One region of the Ensifer sp. ENS06 genome, then DNA from elsewhere that is predicted to be linked to it. Evidence: riboswitches for the same ligand, from Rfam matches in the RefSeq annotation. Region 1 holds a riboswitch; each other region holds the start of a gene.
What was found. A riboswitch is a leader RNA that binds a small molecule or an ion and turns the genes downstream of it on or off. The one in region 1 is predicted to bind cobalamin.
Positions count from the first base shown of each region.

Region 2: another riboswitch for cobalamin. It lies ahead of bluB (5,6-dimethylbenzimidazole synthase); the one in region 1 lies ahead of metE (5-methyltetrahydropteroyltriglutamate--homocysteine S-methyltransferase).
Region 3: another riboswitch for cobalamin. It lies ahead of IB279_RS13500 (CbtB-domain containing protein); the one in region 1 lies ahead of metE (5-methyltetrahydropteroyltriglutamate--homocysteine S-methyltransferase).
Region 4: another riboswitch for cobalamin. It lies ahead of IB279_RS04435 (aromatic ring-hydroxylating dioxygenase subunit alpha); the one in region 1 lies ahead of metE (5-methyltetrahydropteroyltriglutamate--homocysteine S-methyltransferase).

Region 1 is NZ_JACVBC010000003.1:509,080-514,041, forward strand. Features, by position in the region: gene IB279_RS15935 (acyl-CoA thioesterase) at 112-912, opposite strand; gene metE (5-methyltetrahydropteroyltriglutamate--homocysteine S-methyltransferase) at 909-3,263, opposite strand; cobalamin riboswitch at 3,363-3,582, opposite strand; gene IB279_RS15945 (hypothetical protein) at 3,601-3,981, opposite strand; gene IB279_RS15950 (LysR substrate-binding domain-containing protein) at 4,045-4,962, shown strand, end outside.
Region 2 is NZ_JACVBC010000002.1:146,101-151,062, forward strand. Features, by position in the region: gene IB279_RS09795 (LuxR family transcriptional regulator) at 1-135, shown strand, start outside; gene IB279_RS09800 (acyl-homoserine-lactone synthase) at 276-920, shown strand; gene IB279_RS09805 (DUF2865 domain-containing protein) at 1,085-2,155, shown strand; gene bluB (5,6-dimethylbenzimidazole synthase) at 2,168-2,863, opposite strand; cobalamin riboswitch at 2,909-3,121, opposite strand; gene IB279_RS09815 (SDR family oxidoreductase) at 3,219-4,031, opposite strand; gene IB279_RS09820 (phytanoyl-CoA dioxygenase family protein) at 4,120-4,962, opposite strand, start outside.
Region 3 is NZ_JACVBC010000002.1:887,523-892,484, reverse strand. Features, by position in the region: gene IB279_RS13510 (ferric iron reductase) at 1-58, shown strand, start outside; gene IB279_RS13505 (CbtA family protein) at 104-901, opposite strand; gene IB279_RS13500 (CbtB-domain containing protein) at 1,099-1,275, opposite strand; cobalamin riboswitch at 1,316-1,578, opposite strand; gene IB279_RS13495 (TetR/AcrR family transcriptional regulator) at 1,577-2,269, opposite strand; gene IB279_RS13490 (NAD(P)H-binding protein) at 2,374-3,204, shown strand; gene IB279_RS13485 (DUF1772 domain-containing protein) at 3,201-3,680, shown strand; gene IB279_RS13480 (SRPBCC family protein) at 3,750-4,316, opposite strand; gene IB279_RS13475 (helix-turn-helix transcriptional regulator) at 4,313-4,675, opposite strand; gene IB279_RS13470 (crotonase/enoyl-CoA hydratase family protein) at 4,726-4,962, opposite strand, start outside.
Region 4 is NZ_JACVBC010000001.1:896,776-901,737, reverse strand. Features, by position in the region: gene IB279_RS04435 (aromatic ring-hydroxylating dioxygenase subunit alpha) at 1-1,150, opposite strand, end outside; cobalamin riboswitch at 1,254-1,455, opposite strand; gene IB279_RS04430 (DUF6656 family protein) at 1,773-2,372, shown strand; gene IB279_RS04425 (L-threonylcarbamoyladenylate synthase) at 2,450-3,424, shown strand; gene IB279_RS04420 (FAD-binding oxidoreductase) at 3,569-4,962, shown strand, end outside.

The DNA.
Region 1 (4,962 bases):
AAGGCGGGGGTAGGAGGGTGGTTTCTTTTGCAGTGTGGATAACGGGGAGTAAACAGCCGGTTGGCACCAAGGTTGTGGATAGGGCGCCCCTGGTGCGGACGCCCCATTCCATCAAGCAGCGAAAGCGGCCACGGGCCGGTTGTCCTCGTCGACGGCGACCATAGCGAACGTTCCGGTAACAGTCCGCTGTCGCAGACCGGTGAGGAGCTCTTCCGACCAGAGTTCGACCTCGACGGTGGCTGAACTGCGACCCGTCCGCACAATGCGGGCGATGGGTTCGATGATCGAACCGATCATGATCCGGTGCTTGAAGTCCATACCGGTGCAGGAGGCAAGGACGGTCGCCCGGCGGCTCCGGCGCGTCGCGACGACGAATGCGGCCTTCGTCATATGCGCGAGGGCGTTGCCAGCGCATATGGCGCCAAAGCTGTTGGCCTGGCCGGGAAAGACGATGTCGACCATGCGTAGGGTGCCCGCCTCTTCGGGCGTGTCCGTTGCCACATCGAGCGGCGGCAGCATCCAATCCGTTTCATCGGCACGGGGCATCGCGACCATGGTGAAGGTGCCCCTGCTGCAAAGGGCGCGGCTGCCGGTGGCGATATCTTCCGCGATCATCTCGACCTCGACCACCATCGAGCGGCGCCCGACACGAACCGGACGGCCGCTGAAGCAGACGATCTGACCGATGCGCGCAGGCGCACGAAAATCGATGCGGTCGCAGGATGCGGTGACGAAGGGAACGCGCCCGTGACGGGTGGCGACGATGAAAGCGATCCGGTCCATCGACGCGAGGGCGGCGCCACCAAAGAGCGTGCCATGGTGATTGGTATCGCCTGGAAAAACGATGTCGATCAGGGTTTGTGGCGCCGGGGTTTCCCCCGGCGCCGTCGTGACTTCGTGCTGCCCCGTCATGCTTTGACGGCTTCGCGCGTATCGGCGGCAAAAGCCGCTCGAAGCGAGCGGGCGGCGGCGACCATGTTGACGAGCGCCGGCCGCGTCTCTTCCCAGCGCCTGGTCTTCAGTCCGCAATCGGGATTGACCCAGATCTGGTCCGGCGTGAGGCCCTCGGTCGCTTTTTCGATGAGATGCACCATTTCCTCGACGCTGGGCACTCGCGGCGAATGGATGTCGTAGACGCCCGGGCCGATCTCGTTCGGATAGGCCTTGTCGGCGAAGGCGCCGAGCAGTTCCATTTTCGATCGCGACGTCTCGATCGACATGACGTCGGCGTCCATCGCCGCGATTGCGGCCATGATGTCGTTGAACTCGGAGTAGCACATATGGGTGTGGATTTGGGTCGCATCGCCCACCCCGGCTGCACTGAGACGGAAGCACTCCACCGCCCAGTCGAGATAGGGCTTGCGATCGGCATTACGCAGCGGCAGGCCTTCGCGCAGTGCCGGTTCGTCGATCTGGATGATGGCGATGCCGGCCGCCTCGAGATCCGACACTTCATCGCGCAGTGCTAGCGCGATCTGCCGGCACACCACGGAACGTGGCAGGTCGTCACGAACGAAGGACCATAGCAGCATGGTGACCGGACCCGTCAGCATGCCCTTGACCGGGCGATCGGTCAGCGACTGCGCGAAGGTCGCCCACTCGACCGTCATCGGGTTTGGTCGCGAAACGTCGCCGAAGATAACAGGCGGACGCACGCAGCGCGATCCGTAGCTCTGCACCCAGCCGCTCTGGGTGAAGGCGTAGCCCGAGAGCTGCTCGCCAAAATATTGCACCATGTCGTTGCGCTCGAACTCGCCGTGAACGAGTACGTCGATGCCGACCTCTTCCTGCCAGCGCACCGCCAGTTCGGTCTCTCGGCGAAGATAGGCGGTGTAGTCGACATAGCTGAGTTCGCCCTTCGCATGCAGTGAACGGGCCTGCCGAACCTCCGATGTCTGTGGGAAGGATCCGATCGTCGTTGTCGGGAAGAGCGGCAATGACAGCTTCTTCGCCTGCAGTGCCCGGCGACCCGCGAACGGGGACTGCCGCTTGCTGTCCGCATCCGTCAGCGCTTTCAAGCGCCCGGCGACCAAAGGATCATGGATCCTGAGTGAGGTGAGCCTCGCCTGGGCGGACGCGATCGAGGCGGCGAAAACGTGCTCGGAAATGGCAAGCCCCGGCTCGAAGGCGCTGGCAAGCAGGCTGAGTTCGTCGAGTTTCTGCGTACCGAAGGCGAGCCAGGAGGAAAGTTCCGGATCAAGCGCACGCTCCAGCTCGAGATCGATAGGCACGTGCAGGAGTGAGCATGAAGGTGCGAGTTCGATGCGGTCGCGGCCGTGGGCCGAAGTCAGAGGCTGCAGCCGGCGGAACAGGCCGGCCAGATCGGTCCGCCAGATGTTGCGGCCGTCGATGACCCCGAGCGATAGGACCCGGTCCGCCGGAGCCGATTGGATGAGCGTGTCGATCTGCTGCGGCGCGCGCACGAGATCGACATGCAGTCCATCGACCGGCAGCGCCAACGCCGTTGCCGTGTTGTCGCCGATCGAGCCGAAATAGGTCGCCAGCATGATCTTGAGTCCGGGCACGTCGGTGTCGAACGTGCGATAGGCGAGGTCGAGAGCGCGACGATCCTTGTCCGCGAGATCGAGCGCCAGGCAAGGCTCGTCGATCTGGACCCAATCGGCGCCGGCGTCAGCAAGCTCCGCCAGGACCCTCACGTAAACGGGCAGGAGCCGTTCGATCAGATCGACCGGATCGAAGTCGCCGCCCTTCGATTTGCCGAGCTTCAGCAGTGTCACCGGGCCGATGAGCACCGGGCGTGTGCGATAGCCGAGGGCCTGAGCTTCCTGGAAGGCTTCCAGCGGCCGATTGTGGGTGAGCTCGAAGCGCTGATCCCTGTCGAACTCGGGCACCATGTAGTGATAGTTGGTGTCGAACCACTTTGTCATTTCGAGCGCGGGAGTGCCGCTGCTGCTTCCCGAATGGGTGCAGCCGGCGGCGCAGGGCGTTCCGGCCGAGCCGCGCGCCATGGCAAAATAGGTGTCGAGATCGACCGGGCCGCCCGTCCAGCCATAGGCCGGCGGGATTGCGCCGACAAGCACGGCGGTATCGAGCACGTGGTCGTAGAAGGAGAAGTCATTGGAGGGGATGATGTCGATGCCGCGCGTTTTCTGCGCGGCCCAGTTTTCAGCGCGGAGCTTGGCTCCGGTATCGAGAAGTTCGCCGCGGCTGGCCTTTCCGGCCCAATAGCGTTCGAGCGCGAATTTCAATTCGCGACGGCGGCCGATGCGCGGGAAACCGAGATTGGCAGTCTTGATGGTCATTTCCTTACCCCGAAGGTTATGGGCAAGGCTTGAATGCGACGCAGCCGCGGCGCGAGAGCGATCCCGCGTCCTCAACGCGCCTCATCGGACACCCCGCCCGTGGACGTTGTTCATCGCGGCAGGTCTCCTGGCTTGCGGGTCGTCACGGACCGTTCCGTCTTCCCGAGGCGTCTCCCTCAGTGACATCTTCGAACGGCCGCTCTCCGCTTACAGTTGCGGGGGCAGCTCCGGCATGGGCGCTTGTCTGGCGCCGCACCGAATTCCCTCTTAGCTCCGTCCCTCCAAAGGCGGGCGAAGAACCACGATGGGGCGACAATGCCCTGTCCCGAGCTCTTCGTCAATCGCATAAAGAAATGCTTATGTCTTTATTCTCTCCCGCCGCCGCCCGCGGCGAGACAATGGCAGGACGAGGTCTTTCCATTGCTTTCCGCTCACGGGACGGTTGCGGTTTGGTCGAAGCGTCCTCCTCCGGCCACTGCCACGGATCCGCCGCGTCGCCAACGCGCGCGCGGATATGCTCTTGATCTCGCGTCAGGCCGATATCCCGGAGTTGGAACTCGTTGAACGTGTCGATGGCAACCGGAGGGTTGAGGGTCTTATCGGCCCAGTTCAGGACATGGTAAATCGTTGATCGCACTGCGCTAAGCATTGCTATCCTCACTTCTTTCAAGGGCGTGTGTTCGCGAAAAAAAGTGAGGGTTTTTGCCGTTTCGCGCAAAGCGATTTCTCGCATGCTGGCATAAAGAATGCTTATCTCAGTTCCATGAGCAAGATTCCTCCCATGAGTGCGGTGCGCGCCTTTGAGGCCGCCGCCAGGCACCTGAGTTTCACCCGCGCCGCCGAAGAGCTCGGCATGACGCAGGCGGCCGTCAGCTATCAGATCCGGCTGTTGGAAGATCGCATCGGCGCGCCGCTGTTCGTTCGGCTTCCGCGCGAGGTGCGATTGACCGGCGCCGGGCGGCAGCTAGCGCCGAAGGTGACCGAAGCGATCGATCTCTTAGGGGCGGCTTTCTCGGAGATCGCCGACAAGACCGAACATCACCTGCACATCTCGGTGCTGCCAACCGTCGTGTCGAGCTGGCTCGGTCAGCGCCTCGCGTCGTTTCAGACCGCGCATCCCAACATCAGCATCAGGGTGCACATGTCGACCGAGTTGGTCGATTTCAAACGTGACGCCATCGATCTCGCGGTGCGCAGCGGCGCCGGCGACTGGCCGGGCAACGATGTCTTTCCCTTGTTTCCGCTCGATTACGTGCCTGTCTGCACGCCATCCTTCCTGGAAAAGTACCAGCTCAAGGAGCCCGCGGACGTTCTGAGAGTCCGGCGTTTCGGCAACGCCAGCTGGTGGCGGCGGTGGATGATCGAAACCGGCGTCGAGCCGCCGGCAAGCAATGGCACCGAATTGATCTTCGACGTGCAGGCGATGGATGTCGCCACAATCCTTGCGGATCACGGCATTGCGATTGCCGTCTCGACCTTCCTGATGGATGAACTGAAGAGCGGCAGGCTCATCCGGCCGTTCGAGCATGTGGTGCGCGACGGCCGCGCCTATTGGCTCGTCTATCCGCAAAGCACCAGGCGGCAGAAGAAGATCCAGGCCTTTCGCGACTGGGTCGTCGCCGAGGCCGATGCGTCGAACGCCATGCTTTCGACCGTGATGGAGCAATCCTGTCCGGCGTCGCGTCGGACCGACCGCGGC
Region 2 (4,962 bases), on a different contig from region 1:
ATCGCCACGATCCTCGGCATTTCCGAGCGCACCGTGCGCTTCTTCATGACCAATGCGCGACGCAAGCTGAATGTCGTTTCCAACACTCAGGCTGTGGCACAGGCCGTACGACACGCTCTGATACCCTCCGTTTGACACCCGACAATACGCCTCCACCGAAACCCCTCGAAATCTAGTGGCAAATATCGCGCATTTGAACTGTCGCTAGCGACAGTTACGCAACCGCCGCGAGCCTGACAGCATCGCCCCATCCCCAAACTCGGATGGAGAAAACGATGATCAGGATCCTGAACGGAAAGACCCGCGCACAACACCCGGCGGCCGTCGACGACATGTTCCGGTTGCGCAAGCGCGTCTTCCACGACTTCCTGAAATGGGACGTGCAGACCGAAGGCGACTGGGAAATCGACAACTACGACCAGGCAAACCCGCTCTACGTCCTGTCCTATGCGCCCGATACCGGCCGGCTGCGCGGCGCGCTTCGCCTCCTACCGACACTCGGCCCAAACATGCTGGACGATACCTTCCCGATCCTGCTTGGCGATAATCCGGAAATCCGCAGCGCTTCGGTCTGGGAATCCAGCCGCTTCTGCATCGAGCCCGAGATCTCGCAGGACCGCGCGTCGAACCAGGTGACGGTCGCGGCCGCCGAACTGATGTGCGGCGTCGGCGAGCTGGGCCTTGCTTCCGGCATCAGCCACATCGTCACGGTGACGGATGTGTTCCTGGAGCGCATGTTCCGGCGCATGGGATGCCCGGGCGAGCGTATCGCCGAACCGCATCGCATCGGCTCCGTTTTCGCGGTTGCCGTCGCCTGGGAAGTAACGCCGGATCTGCTCACGCGGATGAAGGCGGTCGCTGCCATCGAAGGTACCGTGCTCGAACGTCCGATGTCGCTGGAAACCGCCCGCGCCGCCTAAGCGCGTCAGTCGATCTGCGCTGTTAACGCAAACCGTCGCTTGTCGTTGCACGATCAACGACAAGCTCTATGATGGAGGCGAAACAGGAATGCCGCTGGCAGCCACCCGCAGAAGGTCGGCGCCGACCTGGCAACAGGAAGAGACTTTCGCCCGTGTTCACGCGCATGAAACACGTCGCTGCGGCCCTTGTGCCTCTGGTTATGATCGGTGCCGGTCCGTCACTGGCATCGACGGCCTGCGACCGACTGAACGCGCGGCTCGCGCAACTGCCTGACTACGTCGCCAGCAATGCCGATGCGCGCGACTACGCAAGCGCGATCTCGCGGCAGAATATCGAGCTGCGGCGGGCAAAGAACGACCGCCGCCGCGCGGGTTGCGGTGGCGGCAACGCCATTGGCTTCGACGGCGGCGACCCCGACACCTGCTACGGCCTCAACAGCCTGATCGCCGAGATGGAAGACAATCTGCGCATGCTGAAGTCCGAGCGCGAGCAGATCGTCGCCGGCGGCAGCGACGACAGCCGGCGCCGCATCCTCGCCGCGCTGGAGATCAACGGTTGCTATGGCGACCGCGAGGAGTTCGCAAGCGTGGAACCGGACGTGCCGGAAAGCCACCGCAACATCGTTGCCGACCTGCCGCCGGAAGACGCCTACGGCCCGATGCTCGGCCGCGGCGAAGACGGCTACGCGCCGCAGGAGCGCTACTATAGCGGCACGCTCAGAACCATGTGCGTGCGCACCTGCGACGGCGCCTTTTTCCCGGTTTCTTCAGATGCGACGCCGGCCGATTTCCCGCGCGACGAGCAGGCCTGTCGGGCGCGCTGCCCGGGGGCTGAGACCGAGCTCTATTTTCACGACCTCAACACGGAAGAGAGCGACAAGATGGTCTCGGCCGTGACCGGCCGTCCCTATACCGAAATGCCCAACGCCTTTGCCTATCGCACCCGCGCTGTCGGAAAACCCGGCCAGTGCGGCTGCCAGATACCCCAGACCGCCTCGACCACACCGAAGGCAAACGGAACGAAGATCGGTGACGACCAGTCGTCGATCATCGTCATCGAGACCAAGAAGCCGGAAGCGGCGAGCAATACCGCCAAGGCGCCGGCCGAAGAGCGGCCTTACGATCCGTCGAAGAACAAGGTTCGCGTCGTCGGCCCGACCTACCTGCCGCAGGAAGAAACCGCCATCGACCTCAAGCATCCGAAGGGACCGGCCTATCAGCCGGTCCAGAATTGATCGGACGAGGCCTTACGCCTTCTCCTTGCTGCGTCCCCATCCGTCTTCGAAAACCAGCTCGTCGAGCGGCAGGCGCTGGCGCCAGCCCTTCACGGCGAGTTCCGGCTGCTGATAGAGGCGATCGACATAGCCGAGGCAGAGCCAGGCAACGATCTCGATATGATCTGGGATGCCGAGAATCGCCTTGATCTCGGCCTCGTGGAAAATGCTCACCCAGCCGACGCCCACCCCTTCGGCCCGCGCCGCAAGCCAGAGGTTTTGCACGGCGCAGACGGTGGAATAGACGTCCATCTGCGGATTGTGGGTGCGCCCGAGTACGACGGCACCGCCGCGCGTGCGGTCGCAGGTGACACAGATGCTGAGCGGCGCCTTGCGGATGCCTTCCAGCTTCAGCGCACGGTACTTGGCCTGTTGTTCCGCCTCGAACATCAGCGCGGCCTCGTCATTGGCGCGGCGAAACGCATGCCAGACGCGCTCACGCGTTTCTTCCGCCCGCACCAGCACGAAGTTCCACGGCTGCATGAAGCCCACGGACGGGGCGCTGTGCGCAGCGGCCAGCAGGCGCAAGATCAGATCATCCGGCAATGGCGCGGGCAGGAATTCATCGCGCACGTCGCGACGTGTCTCGATGGCACGGTAGACGGCCTCCCGCTCTGGCAACGAAAAGGCGCCGGCAGCCGCAAGGCCGCCCTTCGGTTCAGTCAGCATCGTTCGATCCCCAACAATGCGAAAACCTCCCGCCGTCCACGCGGGGTTCGGTCTATCTCGCCAGGCCGGTCTTCTGACTTCGGTTCAACCGATCACCTCGCCTTCCCAGATCGCTTGAAGATCCAGTGGCAAAACCTTGAATCAATTCAAGGCTCTCTTAGACGCGATCGTCCCCGTCACAGCGTTGGGCACGTTCCGGAATGACACCGGATTCCCGATTCTCCCGCTTTCGCGGGCACCTGACGACGGCACTAAGTGCACAGCCGTTTGAGAAAGACAAGCGGCGCCAACCCGGCCGGGACATGGCACGCCACTTTCCGCCGGCTACTGTCGAGCTTAGTCGTTTACCTCCACCTCAAAGCGGAGCGACCGGATGTGGCGAACCGTCATAGGCGCCCCAGACCGACTGATCGAAGCAAATCACCGATCCGGTCATCAGCCCGGACTCGGCCGACGACAGATAGGCGCAGGCCCGCGCCACTTCGGCCGGATCGACGAGCCGACCGAAAGGCTGGCCGGCCGCCGCCTTTTCGAGCCAATCGGCCGCCGCGCCATGAAACTCGCGCTGGATGCGGTCTTCGCCTTCGGACGCCATCCAGCCGATATTCAGCCCGTTGACGCGAATGCGGTTGCGAAGAAGCGCATAAGCCGTGTTTTTGGTCAGCGTTTCGAGGGCGCCTTTCGACGAACAATAGGCGGCAATGAACGGCTGGCCGGCCATCGCCGACATAGAGCCGATGTTGACGATCGTGCCCTCGGTCTTCTCCCGCCGCATGATCTTCACCGCCTCCTGCATCAGGAAGAACGGCGCGCGCACATTGATCGCGAACATGCGGTCGAAGAGTTCGGGCGTGGTGTCGAGGATCGTGCCACGGTCGGTGATAGCTGCGGCGTTGACCAGCGCATCGACCCGGCCGAATTCCGCGTCGCAAGCGGCGACCACCTTGCGGGCGTCCTCTACTTTTTCAAGATCGGCCTCGACATAGACAACTTTCGCACCGCTTGACTTGCCGATCTGCTCGGCCTTCGCCCGCCCCTTGGCGGCGTTGCGGCCGCAGATGACGATGCCTTCAGCGCCGCGCTCGGCGAAAAGGCCAGCAATCGTCGCGCCCAGTCCCTGCGTACCACCGGTGACGATGGCGATCTTGCCTTGCAATTGTCCACTCATCGAATTCCTCCCTCGGAAATGATCGTTTGAAACGGCTGCGGCTCCCGGCTAAAACACACCGGGAGCCTGTCAAATTGTAACTCGCTCGTCAGCTCAGCTTGCGCTTCGCCTGCGCCTCCAGCACCGAGAGAAACTCTTGTTCGCCCGTCCCCGCAGTGAGCGCCTCGCGCATCAACTGCGCCTGCGTCTTCGGCGCCAACCCGCCGAGTGGCGGATCCCGGTCGAGATTGGTGGGGAACGAATAGCCTTCGGCACAGGAGGAGATCGCGTTGGCCGCTTCCGCCTGCGTCAGCGTCCCGCCCGCCAGCAAGGCCCGCAAGGCCGGATAGAGCGTCGCGCTCATGGTCAGTCGGTCAACGGTTTCCATTGCGCGACCGAAGGCCGAAGACACCTGCAGCAGGTTGGCCACGCGGCGGATATCCCGGGAGCGGTTGGTGCCGGCGGCATGGAAGAGCGCCGGGTTGAAGAAGACAACGTCGCCCTTTTCGAGCGGAAGCTGCACGTGGTGTGCGTCGAAATATGCGCGGAATTCCGGCCGGTTGAGCGCCAGATAGCCCGGCACATAGGTTTGGCTATAGGGCAAGAACAGCGTCGGTCCGCTTTCGAGCGGCATGTCGCAATGGGCAACCGCCCCCTGCAGCGTCAGCACCGGTGAAAGCCTGTGCACATGCGCCGGATACTGCTCGATCACGGCCGCGGTCTGGAAGCCGAGGTGATAATCCCGGTGCGCCGATTGCGCCGCACCGCCAGGATTGACGCGATTGACCTGCGCCGTCATCTGGTAGTTCGGCCCGAGCCAAGCCTCGCTGACGAGCGCTATGACGGCATTGCCGTAATAGGAGGCGAAATTCTCCGGCGCGTTCAGGCAGTGCTTTTCCAGCGAGTTCCAGATGCGGTCATTGGCGCCGGGTTTGGCGAAGTGATCGCCGCC
Region 3 (4,962 bases), on a different contig from region 1:
GCCGGAAGATCGCCGCGCGCGGCTGGCGGCGCATCTCATGCAAAACGGCGGGACCTGAACCCCGCCGTCGCTTTGCTGACGATCTGTGATCTGTGATCAGTGATCACTGTGCCTTGACGAAGCGCTCGTTGATGAAGCCGGAGACGACGCCGAGCACGATCCAGAAGGCAAGCGTGGTGGCGAGTGCGGCAACCGCAAACTCGGCGCCGAGCACGGCCGGAACGTTGCTGGTGATATCGAGCGGCTGCGGCGCGCCGTAGACATGGGGTGCTGCGATCGCCACCAGGCCTGCGACCTTGGAGACGATCTCCTCGCGCAGGACGACGAGATAGAGGCCGACGGCGGAGAGCGCCACGGTCACCAGCCACCAGGTCTGGCGGTCGCCGAGTTCGGCTGCCGGAAAGCCCGGCAGTTCCGGCGGTAGACCGATCGCCGGCAGCATGTGCACGGCAAGCCAGCCGCAGGCGCCCCACAGCGCGCCGTTCCTGAGCGTGATCGGGTAGCCGATCACCAGGCTGACGCCGGCGAGCAGCAGGCCGAAGCCGGAACCTGTCACGAGGTTCGCCATCAGCGTGCCGGAGAAGCGGCTCATGCCGAACATGATGCCGCCTTCCTCATGCTCGCCCTCATGGGCATAGGCCGGGGTGATCGGCGACAAAGCGTCGAGGAAAGCGCCGAACGGCGACACGGCTTTGAGCGACGAATGCTGGTCGTGGTTTTCTGCGGCCGGCTGTGCCGCACCCGGCTGGGCGGCGGGCTGTTCGGTAGCGGCCGGTGCCTCGCCTTCGAATTCTTCTGCATGCAGGATCAGCGGTGTGACGCGCAGTTCCTGGGCGCCGGTCATGAAGACACCGGCAATCAATCCAGCCACGATCGCGGCCAGAAGCGTTCTGACAATCATCTTGAAATCCCTCGATAACGACAAAAGCCACGCCCTGTGGCGTGGTCCTCGAGCCTTCCCATTTTCCCTATGCTGCGGATGGCCTTCGCGCGCCGGAAAAACCGGGATGCACGCAGGCCTCCATCCGGCTCGGGCCGGATGCGTTCAGGTCCGCAGATTGTTCGATGCGGAACGTTGTTCACGTTCCGGCGCATCGGTCAGTGGCAGGGGAAGCCGTAGGAGTGGCGGGTGTCGTGCGCCGTGTCGTGCAGCACTGCCGAGTTGGCAAGGCCGGCGCCAAAGACGAGGAATGCGCCGATGAAGAGCGCGATGACGCCAGCGGTCAGACGATCGCTGAGGGAGAGCGGGGTGCTCGAAATGGTAGACGTAGCCATGACAACCTCCGTGATGGCATCGGGAAATTCCCGGTTGGGCCCTATGCCCGTATCGAGTGGCAGGTTTCCTGGCTCACGGCGTTGGGCTCGATGCCCTCGATCTGCCTCGCCTTCCCAGCTCGGCCGCCCTCTCGCGGTCTTGCCAGTGGCTTCTTCCGGATCGCTCCGGAACGGTGGATCGACGTCGCTCTACAGTCGCGGGGTCGGCCGTGATTTGAATGCCCAGCTTGGGTCCATCCGTCACATTCCCGTTTACTCCCGAAACACGTTCGCGTCCCGGGAACCAATCGATCCCAGATGATTAGGATTGTGTCATGGAGTTGTCAATTGAGTGCGCGCCGCCGCGCGGTCCATCCGCGACAAAATCCTTGATGGTCATGCGTTTGTAGGCTTCGACGATCTGGTCACCCTCGGCCCGGTCGACCGAGACTGCAAGTCGCATGGTGCAGTCGCCGAGATGCATGATCAGGAAGGCGGCGTTGTCGATCTCTTCGCGCGGCGTCTCCGGCACAAGGCGGGCCCAGACATCGGCAAGCAGCTTTCCGCCGGCGCGGCTTTGCGCAAGATCGATCTCGCGCAGTGCCTTGTCGGCCTGCATCGCCGACCAGATGTCGCGCATGACCGGCTCGGCGAGGAACATGTCGTAGTAGATGTCGAACAGCAGCGAGAAGGCGTCGCGCAGTTCGGCTATCGACGTGACCTTGGCCAGTTCGGCCGTGATGCACTCGTTGCAGACCGCATTGTAGCGCTCGGCCAGCGTGCGCACGATTGCCGCCTTGTCGGGGAAGTACTGATAAAGCGATCCGATCGAAATCCCAGCCTTTTCAGCGACTTCGCTCATGCGCATGGCGTCGCTGCCCTTCTCCTGGATGAGCGCCGTCGCGCAGGCAAGGATCTGCTCGACGCGCTCGCGGCTGCGCTTCTGGCTCGGCGTCCGGCGCAGCGCAGGCTCGTCGTCGGCGGGAAGCGTGGCGGGACTTGCATCTGGAATCATGAGTAATGCTCACATTTTGACTTGACTCCTAAAATACGAGGATTTATCACATTTGCAAATGTGAGAGATGCTCATGTTTGTTGGTGGAGCCTCAGGAGGAAACGATGTCTCAGAAAGTCACACTGGTTTTGGGCGGTACCGGCAAGACGGGGCGGCGGGTGGCCGATCGCCTTCGGGAGCGGGGCGTAGCGGTCCGCATCGGCGCCCGTTCGGCGTCGCCTTCCTTCGATTGGACGGATGAGGCGACCTGGACGCCCGCCCTTGAAAATGTCGATCGCATCTATGTCTGCTACCAGCCCGATCTGGCGGTGCCGGGCGCCGTCGACGTCATCGCCAAGTTCTCGAGCCTTGCCGTTCGCTCCGGCATCAAACGGTTGGTGCTCCTGTCGGGCCGCGGCGAGGACGAGGCGGAAGCCTCCGAGCGTGCGCTGCAGGCTTCCGGCGCCGACTGGACGGTCATCCGGGGCAGCTGGTTCTTCGAGAACTTCGACGAAGGCTTCCTGGCCGACAGCGTGGTGAGTGGTTCGGTCTTCCTGCCGGTGGACGAGGTCACCGAGCCCTTCGTCAGTTGCGACGACATCGCCGACGTGGCGGTTGAGGCCCTTGTGGACGATGCGCATATCGGCAAGGTCTATGCCTTGACCGGCCCGCGCCTGATGACCTTTGCCCAGGCCGTCGCCGAGATCGCCGCGGCCGCCAACCGTCGGATCTCTTATCAGGCCATTCCGGTTTCCGACTTCGCAGCGCATCTCAAGGCGGACGGCGTGCCGGATGACTATGTCGAACTCATCCGCTATCTCTTCACCTCGGTGCTCGACGGGCGCAATTCCAGCATGACGTCCGATGTCGAGCGCGTGCTTGGGCGGCGTCCGCGCGACTTTGCAGATTACGCCCGGGAAACCGCAGCAACTGGTGTTTGGAGTCTTGCCGCATGATCCCGTTGATCCCCGCTCTGGCGTTTGCCGCCGCGATCGGTTCCGGCCTGATGGCCGGGCTGTTCTTCATCTTCTCGGTTTGCATCATGCAGGCCCTGTCGCGGCTGCCGCCGGAGCAGGGGATCGCCGCGATGAACGCCATCAATGTCGTGATCCAGAACCCGATCTTCCTCAGCGCCTTCATGGGCACGGCGCTGCTCGCCCTGGCGCTCGTCGTCGTCGCCTTCATCTCGGGGGGCGAGGGCAGGTGGTGGCTTGCCGCCGGTGGCATTGCCTATGTCGTTGGCGTGCTGCTGGTGACCATTGTCTTCAACGTGCCGATGAATGACGCACTCGCCGCGGCAGCCCCCGGTCAGGCGGCGACCGATCTCTGGCGTGAGCGCTATCTGACCGATTGGGTCTGGTGGAACCACGTGCGCACATGGGCCTCGATCGGCGCGTTGGCGTTTTTCGTTCTCGGTTTCGCCCGAGCCTGACGAAAAGCGCCGGCAAGTCGATCCTTGCCGGCGCCTGCACGCGTCCTGACCTTCAAGCCCATCCCGCCGTCAGGGCTTCGGAATACGCGTGTCATATTGCGCTTCAAGGTCGGCAAACTTGCTCCAGAAGGCTGCCGGCTTTTCGCCTTCGAGCAGAGCGCGCAAAATGTCGAGGTGCACGTGCCAGCCGGCGGAGAAGCTGGTCATGACCGCGCGGTCGGCGATGCGCTTATGGGTGACGACGAGCAGCACCTTGTCGCCGCGGGGGCTGAGCTCGAAGCGGACCTCCGACGGGGTGCCGGTCTCTTCGTTCCAGGTATAGGCCAGTAGTCGTGGCGGCTCCCAGGCGAGCACGTGGCCGTAATTGCGCACCTCGCCGGCGTGCTCGGCGTATTTCTGCGGTGGCCGATCGTCCTCCGTCGTCAGTTCCGAATGGCGGAAGACGTGCTCGACCTCGGCCCCTTCCTTCGATCCGATCGTTCCGGACGCCATCCAGAGCCGGCGCTTGCTTTCCTCCGTCAGATAGGACCAGACCCGCTCGATCGGGCCGGGAAGCAGGCGCTCGATGCGCACCGCGTCCGGTGCGACGACACGGCCGTAATCGGCGCCGGCAAAGGCTGTGGCAGACGAAGTCATGGCTTTTCCTCCGGATCAGTTTGGATTGTGGCGTCTTCGGCGAGAAGCAGCGCCTCGAGTGCGTCGATGCGGGTGCGCCAGAAGGCTTCGTAGTGGCGCATCCATTCCATGCCTGCATGCATCGGTGCGGCATCGAGCCGGCACACATGCATGCGACCTTTCACTTCGCGGCGCACCAGACCTGCTCCTTCCAGCACCTTGATGTGCTTCGATGCCGCGGCCAGCGAGATCGAGAACGGCGCCGCAAGCTCACCCACCAGTCTTTCGCCCTGCGAAAGGTCCTGGAGCATGGCGCGCCGCGTCGGGTCCGAAAGCGCGTGAAACACGGCATCGAGATGTGCGTTCTGATATTCAACCATATTGTTGAATATCCTCTCGCTCGACCTAATTGTCAACCGTTCGGTTGAATTTAAAAGTATCGTGAAAAGAGACCAGGCCGCGGTGGGTCGTCGTGGAGGCGCCGTCCCTTCCAGGCGGCAAGCGCATCGGCAAGATCGTCGGTCGGCACCATCTGGGCAAACTGTTCGCTTTCGACCAGCAGCCCCTCGGCGATCGACATGTTGAGGCCGCGGGTGACGGCGGTGATGATCGAGCGCACTGCAAGCGGGGAGTGGCCCATGATGCGTTTTGCCAGGTCACGGGCGGC
Region 4 (4,962 bases), on a different contig from region 1:
GCTCGGGCGAATAGGGACCGGGCTCATAGGCCGGTGAGCGGATGCCGAAGGCATTTTCCTCGACGATCTGACGGTCCTGGTCGTTGGTCTCGGTCCAGACATGCGTCAGTTCATCTAGATTGTAGTCGACGCCTTCGACCGCATCCTTGTTGACGAGCCACTTCGTCGTCACCTGCGTCAGTTCGGGCCCGAGCGGCAGCACCCGGAAGGTGATGGCGTGGTCGGCGAGCACATGGTTCCAGGTGGTGGGATAGTGGAACATCAAGAGCGTGCCGATCTGGCTCTGGGAGACGTCGGCGGACAGGGCCCGCCTGACGGCGCGGGCGCCCGACATGGTGTAGCTTTCGGCATTGTCGACAAGCGGCATGCGGGCGGCGCGGAACTGACCGGTCGGCGACATCTTAAATTCGCTCGGCAGGCCCTCGGCCTCGCACTTCGCCCAATGTTCGGCGATCACAGGATCATCCTTGGCGCCCTGCACCCCGGTCGCCGTCGGCGCCTCAGGATAGGTGCGGCAGAGTTCCGGATGATTGGCGGCGCAATGGTAGCATTCGCGGTTGTTTTCCCAGACGAGCTTCCAGTTGCCCTTCTCGATGATGGTGCTTTCGAACGCGACCTTGGTTTCGCCGAGCCGATGCGGCGCGAGATACGGCAAGGCCATGTCGCGGAACGCCGTGAAATCCATCGGCTTTTCCGACAGGTTGATGAAGATGTAGCCGCCGACCGTTTCGCAATGGATCGGCTTCAGACTGTGGGCGGCCTTGTCGAAATCCTCTCCCATCTGCCGGGCGAAGAGCAGCGAGCCGTCGAGTTCGTAGGTCCACTGGTGATAGGGACAGACAAGCTTTGCCGACGAGCCTTTCGCCTGCGTGCAGACGCGCGAGCCGCGGTGGCGGCAGGAATTGTGCAGCGCCCGGATGGCGCCCTGGCGGTCGCGGGTGATGACAACGGGGTAGTCGCCGACCTGGACGGTGAAGTAATTGCCGGCCCGCGGGATCTCGCAGTCATGGCCGATAAACAGCCAATCCTTGTACCAGATGTTTTCCAGATCCTGCCTGTAGTAATCGGGATCGATGTAAAAGGCCCGGTCGAGGCTGTAGCCGTCCCGCCTGCCCTTCAGCTTTCGAAGCATATCGTTTCTGGTGTCCATGTCCTGTCCTCATGCGCCATGTTTCGGAGAGGCAGGACAGGAACCCGCACGGGCGCACACCCATGCGTTTGAGGCTCCGATCCGGCTGCCCGCCGCAACCCGTTACGGTTATGTCCGTCAAGGCTGGTTTCCGGGCTCAGGAGCCGTCCTTTCGGACCTGCCCGGCGCCTTCCCGGACGAACCGTCCAGTGGCCTTTGCCGAGGCTTTCGCTCCACCACCGTTGCGGGGGCAGCGCCGGGATTTGACCGGCTTCCCAATTCTCCATCTTCCCTTCGAAGACGGCACCTTGAGTAAGGATATGTAATCGCGGAAGTCGCCTTGGCAGCTGCCCGATAGCGACATCCAATTCCAGAATGACGACACGGAAAAAACCGCCACAAAAGGCCACCGTCTTAGAATTTTTACATTGCAAACATATAGATAGATCACATCTTGGGCATTTGCCGACTTTTGCGGCGCGGTCGGCGCAGATGCGGGAGGGCTTCGCCCGTTTGCGACATCGCGTCAGATAGAGAACGCTAATGATGCAGCCAGGGGGAAATCATTCATTAACCATGAGCCGCTAGCCTAGCCGGCGGACGAGAGAGGTCCTGCAGGCAGGCAGATGGCGCGCTGACGATCATGGCAAAGTTGAGATACTACGACGCGGCAGCCGAGAAGCTGCCGACAATCCCGCCGAAGGTGGCGGTTCATACCGAATTCCTGCGCACCGGCCGGATCAACCGCAGGCAATGGTTGCCGAGCGAACGCCGGTATTTGAGCTATGAGGAAGTCGCAGACAGGACGGGCAAGAAGCTCAGCACCGCCGGCGACACGACCCATAAGCGGATCAACGGGTTCCACACCTCGATCCAGTTCCCGAAGATGATCTTCCACCGCACTCTCGTCGGCCGGCCGCATCTCGGCTACTGTCACGTGACGGCGGCGCGTACGCCGGTTACTCCCTCCAAGGACATCACCTGGTCCTTCTACTTCGCCAACTTCTTCTGCAACCTGGGCGACGAGACGCATTTTTTCGAGAGTATCCAGCCCGGCTATTCACGCATGTACTTCGCCGTCGCCATCGAACCGGGCGCCGAAGCCGGGCAAATGGTCATCAACCGCAACTTTCGTGACAACGGGCTGCTGTTTCGCACGGATGATCCCAAGGTCGCGCTGAAAAACGTACTGATGCTTGGCGCCAAGGATGACGCGTTGCGTCGCATCATTCGCAGCCTCTGAGCCGAACCGGTTCCTTCAAAGAAAATCGTTCTGTTTTTCCGGTGCGTCCGTTAAGGAAGCGTCGGAAAGGAAACGGCATGGCTGAGATCATCGACACGGATAGAGAACCGGACCGCGCGATCGCGCGCGCCTGCGCCGTTCTTGCCGAAGGCGAGCCGGTCGCGATTCCGACCGAGACCGTCTACGGCCTTGCCGCCGATGCTACCAATCCCGATGCGATCAGTCGCATCTACGAGATGAAGGGGCGCCCGCGCTTCAATCCGCTGATCTCGCATGTTTCCGACATGGCGATGGCCGAAGCCCATGTGCATTTCGATCCGATTTCGAGGCAGCTGGCCGAAGCCTTCTGGCCCGGCCCGCTGACGCTGATCCTTCGGCAGCGCGCCGACAGCACGGTTCATGCGCTGGCGTCCGCCGGCCTCGACACGCTCGGTATCCGCATGCCCGACGGTTTCTCGCGCCGGGTAATCGCCCACTTCGGGCGACCACTGGCCGCGCCCAGTGCCAATACGTCGGGCAAGATCAGCCCGACCAGTGCGGTCCATGTGGAAGCCGATCTCGGCGAAAAACTGAAGCTGATCCTCGACGCCGGCCAGGCCCAAATCGGCCTTGAGTCGACGATCATCAAGGTAGACGGCGACGAGATCCGGTTGCTTCGGCCGGGTGGACTCGATGCCGCCGAGATCGAACGCCTGCTTGGCCGTCCGGTGACCCGGCCGGAGACGGCGGGAGCGACGATCGAGGCGCCGGGCATGCTCGCCTCGCACTACGCGCCCGGCGCTGCAGTCCGGCTCGATGCCGCCGAGGTGCATGCCGGCGAAGCCTTGATCCGTTTCGGCGGCAATCGGATCGCCGGCGAAGAGCAGGCGGCCGTCGTTCTCGATCTCAGCCCGACTGGCAATCTGCGCGAAGCCGCCGCCAATCTCTTCGACTACATGAAGCGGGCGGATGCCAGCGGCGCAGAGACCATCGCCTTCGGGCCGATCCCTTCGGACGGGTTGGGGGAAGCCATCATCGACCGGTTGCAACGGGCGGCGGCACCGCGAGGGTAAGATAGTGTGCGGCATCTTCTCTGCACCCACCCTCATCGAACGGCACCAATTGCGGTTATGATCGCCGCCGACCAGTAACCGAGGACCAGATCCTCAGATCGACCGATCCGATAGCGCGCGCAGGCGCAATGCGAAGTGAGGCCCATGACCACCCTTCCCTCTCCCGAACTCATCGCTTCCTTCGCCGAGATCGTCGGCAACACCAACGTGCTGACGGACGAAGCCGACAAGGCGCGCTATCTCGTCGAATCGCGCGGACTCTACCGCGGCACGACGCCGATGGTCCTGCGTCCGGGCAACGTCGACGAGGTCTCGCGCATCATGAAGCTCGCGAGCGCCACCCGCACGGCGATCGTGCCGCAGGGCGGCAACACCGGCCATGTCGCCGGGCAGATCCCGCGGGAGGGCAAGGCAGACATCGTCCTTTCGCTGGAACGGCTGAACCGCATTCGCGACATCGATCCGGTCGGCAATGTCATCGTCGCCGATGCCGGCTGTATCCTCGCCGACATCCAGAAGGCGGCGGACGAGCACAATCGCCTGTTCCCACTGTCGCTCGGCTCGGAAGGTTCAGCCCGCATCGGCGGCAACCTCTCCACCAATGCCGGCGGCACCGCCGTGCTTGCCTATGGCAATATGCGTCAGTTCTGCCTCGGCCTTGAAGTGGTGCTGCCGACCGGCGAAATCTGGGACGGCCTGCGCCGGTTGAAGAAGGACAATACCGGTTACGACCTGCGCGATCTCTTTATCGGTGCCGAGGGCACGCTCGGCGTGATCACCGGCGCCGTGCTCAAGCTTTTCCCGAAGCCGCTCGGGCATCAGGTCGCCTTTGCCGGAGTCGGCAGCGTCGAGCATGCGCTCGCTCTGTTCGAAAAGGCGTCCAGCCTTTGCGGGCCGGCGTTGACCGGCTTCGAGCTGATGCCGCGGCTCGGCGTCGAATTCACCACCAAGCACATCCCCGGCGTTCGTGATCCGATGGAAACGGTCCATCCCTGGTACGCGCTGATCGATATCTCGACGTCCGATAGCGCCGAAAGCGCGGAACGGATGGTGCAGGATCTGCTGGAGCAGGGATATGCGGCCGGCCTCGTCGAGAATGCCGTGATTGCCGCCAACGAGACACAGGCCAAGGCGCTGTGGCACATGCGCGAGAGCATGTCACCCGCACAAAAGCCCGAGGGCGGCTCGATCAAGCACGATGTCTCCGTGCCCGTCTCCAGCATTCCGGCCTTCATGAAGGAGGCGGATGCCGCCGTCATGAAAGCGATCCCCGGCGCCCGCATCTGCTCCTTCGGCCACATGGGCGACGGCAACATCCACTACAACATTTCGCAGCCAGTCGGCGCTGACAAGCAGGCCTTCCTCGACCGCTGGCGCGAAATCAACGCCATCGTCCACGGCATCGTTCTGAGCTACAACGGCTCGATCTCCGCCGAGCACGGCATCGGCCAGTTGAAGCGCGACGAACTCGCCGAGGTCCGGGCGCCGATCGAAATCGAGCTGATGCAACGCATCAAGCACGCGTTCGATCCCGCAGG